DNA from 2 places in the Shewanella violacea DSS12 genome. Region 2 is predicted to be linked to the other one. Evidence: predicted binding sites of a transcription regulator. Region 2 holds the regulator's gene; the other holds the start of a gene.
What was found. Region 2 encodes MetJ, which represses methionine synthesis genes. Its sites were predicted from a motif close to TAGACGTCTAGACGTCTA; they were not measured.
Positions count from the first base shown of each region.

Region 1: the regulator MetJ is predicted to act here: its motif matches at 1,384-1,401, upstream of msrA (peptide-methionine (S)-S-oxide reductase MsrA).

Region 1 is NC_014012.1:2,344,247-2,346,454, forward strand. Features, by position in the region: gene pgm (phosphoglucomutase (alpha-D-glucose-1,6-bisphosphate-dependent)) at 1-727, shown strand, start outside; gene msrA (peptide-methionine (S)-S-oxide reductase MsrA) at 793-1,272, opposite strand; gene astE (succinylglutamate desuccinylase) at 1,609-2,208, shown strand, end outside.
Region 2 is NC_014012.1:4,242,851-4,245,058, forward strand. Features, by position in the region: gene metB (cystathionine gamma-synthase) at 1-657, opposite strand, end outside; gene metJ (met regulon transcriptional regulator MetJ) at 890-1,204, shown strand; gene SVI_RS17635 (sulfite exporter TauE/SafE family protein) at 1,369-2,103, shown strand.

The sequences.
Region 1 (2,208 bases), 1.9 Mb from region 2:
GCACGGCATCGTTTGTCCCGGTTCAGGTTTGATGAACCCGAATCACTTCTTAGCCGTGGCTATCGATTATCTGGTGACCCACAGACCCGATTGGTCTGATAGCTTAATCATAGGTAAAACCTTAGTCTCTAGTGCCATGATAGATAAAGTCTGCGCCCAGCATGGTAAGACGCTGTGTGAGGTGCCTGTTGGATTTAAATGGTTCGTCGATGGTCTCGCCGATGCAAGTTTTGCCTTCGGGGGAGAGGAGAGTGCCGGTGCTGCATTCTTGAGACGCGATGGCACTACCTGGTGTACCGATAAAGATGGCTTTATTCTCGCACTATTGGCGGCTGAAATTCTAGCGGTAACAGGGCTGACACCGGCCCAACGATATCAAGAACTTGTGACGCTACACGGAGAGGGGTTTTATAAGAGAGTCGACAGTCCGGTGCAAGCAGACAAGAAGGTCAAGTTTGCTCAGGTGTTGAAGAGTGAGGTTAATACCCAGACCTTAGGCACTGAGGTTCTGGCCGGTGAGTCGATATTGGCTGTGCTGACCAAGGCCCCCGGAAATCAGGCAGACATAGGTGGCATCAAGGTCATCACCGAGAATGCCTGGTTCGCGGCTCGTCCATCGGGTACCGAAGCCTTATTTAAGATCTATGGCGAAAGCTTTATTAGCCCAGCTCATCTGCAACAGGTCATCGATGAGGCACAAGCCATGATCGATACTCTCTTAGCGTAAAATATGGGTTTAATAGACGAGTCACCAGAACCTAAGCTTTAAGCTCGAGTTTCTGGAGACTCCTATTAGAAAGAGATATGACAGCTAGGGAGATTATTCTTCTCCAGATAGTGCTGGTGATACTCTTCGGCGCGATTAAATTCGAGTACAGGGGCTATTTCTGTCACTATCTGTTTTTTTCCCCACTTGCCACTAAGGGCCAGAGCTTGTTTAGACTGCTCTGCTAGTGTTTTTTGCAGATTGTCGTGGAAAAAAATGGCGCTGCGATATTGAGAGCCTATGTCTGCCCCTTGTCTGTTGAGTGTGGTTGGGTTGTGGTTTTGCCAAAACACCTGGAGTAAGTCCTGAAAAGAGACTAAAGCGTCATCGTATTCCACCTGAACGACTTCGGCGTGACCGGTTTTGCCACTTTTAACTTGGGTGTAGCTGTTAGCCGCGTTATCGCCACCCATATAGCCACAAGTCGTCTGCTTAACGCCTGCCAACTGATTAAAGAAGAACTCAACGCCCCAAAAACACCCAGCTCCAAATGTCGCTACTGCCATACAATACCTCTAATTAAGTCGATGTAGATTAACCCTGTTTACGTTTGCAGAGCCATTAGATACCAGCAATACATTCAGACCTGTAGACTGAGTTCATTCGAAATGAACGTCTGGATGGCTAGACGTCTACATCTTGTGCTTTATCGCTATCTTTTGCAACAAGATAAAAAACATTTTGGTAAAGATATTATTTGATGCCTCGATAAATAGCTGAGGTATGGGTTAAGTGTTATTATTCTAAGCAATAGATTTTTCGAAATAAAATTAAAGCTTCTTCCATGAAATCACGCCGTTTCCAATTGCGATTTACTTGTAAGAACAATTAAGGGGAATTTTGTGCTACAGGCGCTAATAGAGTCACAAGACTTTTTAAAATTTACGTTAGACAACCCACATCACATAGATGAAAGCGGTACATTTTCTTTAGGCGAACACACACAAGTAGAAGTGTGGGATACCGGGGTTATCGTATTTGAGCCTAAACAAGGTGAGGGGAAAGATATTGTCCTCTCTTGTGCGGTACATGGTAACGAAACTGCCCCCATCGAGCTCTGCAATGACTTGATAAAAGACCTGCTCCAGCAAAAGATAATCACCAAGCACAGGGTCTTATTCCTATTTGGCAATCCGCCGGCAATCATCAATGGCACTCGCTTCATCGAAGAAAACCTAAATCGTTTATTCAATGGTGCACACTCTGTGGGCGAAGGTCTGAGTAATCCTGAGCGGATCCGTGCGAAAAAACTCGAATTCTATGTCGATAAGTTCTTCTCGGCCTCGAGTGCAACAGAGCAAAGAATTCATTATGATTTGCATACGGCTATTCGTGGCTCAAAACATGAAAAGTTCGCCATCTATCCATACCGTCCCGGTCGCCAGTATAGCGCCCAGCAGATCATGTATCTCGAAGCCTGCGGTATCGATACTGTCTTGTTC
Region 2 (2,208 bases):
ACCTAACTCGGCATCCTTAGCGACGACGGCACCACCGACTACGTCGCTATGGCCATTGATGTACTTAGTGGTCGAGTGAATAACGATATCGGCGCCGAGAAGCAAAGGTTGCTGTAGAATTGGCGACAGGAACGTATTATCGACCACCACTAAGGCATCTACTAAGTTACTTGCCTTGGAAATAGCTTCGATATCGACGACACGCAGTAGTGGATTAGACGGTGTTTCCAGCCAGACCATCTTAGGCTTGCGAGCAATAGCAACTTCGAGTGCAGCGCTGTCGGTCTGATCGACAACAGCTAACTTAAACGCTCCCTTCTTAGCCAAGTTAGTAAACAGACGATAGCTACCGCCATAACAGTCATGGGGAACCACAAGCAGGTCATCGGGACCCAACAGGCTAGTCACTAATGTAATCGCAGCCATACCTGTACAAGTCACTATGCCAGTTGCGCCTTTTTCCAGGCTAGCAATGGCATCCCCAAGAATAGATCGAGTCGGATTACCCGAACGGCTATAATCGAAGTCTCTAGGATTCTTATGGCCATCGAAGCAATAATTAGTCGATAAATAGATAGGGGGCACCACAGCACCATGTTGGGTATCGGATTCAATCCCTTGACGCACTGCAATTGTGGCTAACTTACGTTCGGTCATCTACTACTCCTAAACTATTTACTGAACACCTTTCCCCTACAAAAAATGGTTAAGAGATGTCTGGACGTCTAAATGTACCTAAGGGAAAGCCTAGCGTCAACCGAATATAGCCGTTTAGACGTCCAAACATATGGAAATCTATTTGCAATTGTCATAAATAAGAGGCAATAATTTGACTGTACAATTTAAAGGGTTAAAATCTGCCCCGAATTTTGAATATACAGGTGAGTCAATGACTGAGTGGAATGGCGATTATATCAGCCCATATGCTGAACACGGCAAGAAGAATGAACAAGTAAAGAAAATTACTGTTTCTATTCCCTTGAAGGTACTTAAGGTTCTTACCGATGAGCGCACCCGTCGCCAAGTGAATAACCTGCGTCATGCCACCAATAGTGAGTTGCTGTGCGAAGCATTCTTGCATGCATACACAGGTCAGCCTCTGCCTAACGATGATGACTTGTCTAAAGATAAGCCCGATACTATCCCGTCCGAAGTGAAGCGCTTGATGGATCAGATGGGTATCGCCTGGGAAGATGTGGAGTAAGCAGACTCACTAAAATCTTGAACAGTCAGTTTCAGGGATCGCATTGCGCTCCCTGCTCTCTTCTACACTAGTATCACCCCTGCCGAAACAATCGAGTCAGACTAATACATCAGATAAATAGTGCTAACTATTTCGCCATTCACAATACAATTTAGAGAAAAGCCGTGCTTTCAATGATAGATCCAACAACTCTGGCTCTAGCCTCGTTAATTATCTTCTGTGGCGCCTTAACCCAGAGCCTAATAGGTTTTGGCTTAGCCGTTGTCGCATCCCCTTTACTCTATATTGTCGATCCTGAGTTGGTACCTGTCCCGGTTATCGTCATGGGCTTCTCTATCTCCTTATTGACACTAATAAGAGAGCGAGGCGCCCTGAAGTTTAATGGGCTGCAATATGCACTACTTGGGCGAATACCAGGGGGCTTTATTGGTGTAGCACTATTAATATATGCACCACAAGCAATTCTTGGCTTGGCCATATCAGGCATAGTTGCCGCGGCAGTCATTTTAAGTTTACTCAAGTTCAACTTAGCCGTTAACCGCAAGAGTCTATTTGGCGCCGGCGTGATATCTGGCATATTTGGCAATATTGCCGCTATCGGCGGCCCGCCATTAGCAATTCTGCTTTCAGGACAAGATGCCCGTCAGTTTCGCGCCGCGCTATCAGCCTTCTTTGTCTTCAGTTCATTAATTGCCTTGGCTATTTTAGCCGTCACTGGCTTTATCAATGTCAGACATATATGGCTATCTCTGTTGCTTATGCCATCGGTGATCTTAGGTTATCTAGTGGCGGGAAGACTGATAGGACGAGTAGATAAAGATAAGACTCGCACCGCAACCCTCATCTTATGTTCAATCAGTTCAGTTTTGTTAGCCGTAAAGTCGTTAATGGAATTATAGAAAAGAGAGATACGAGAGCGTGACTCCGTCACTGTGAGTACGGAGCTTACCCCTCGGAGAACGCAGCAAAGCTGCTGCGAGAAGGCCTAAAAGCGAGGACGGAGC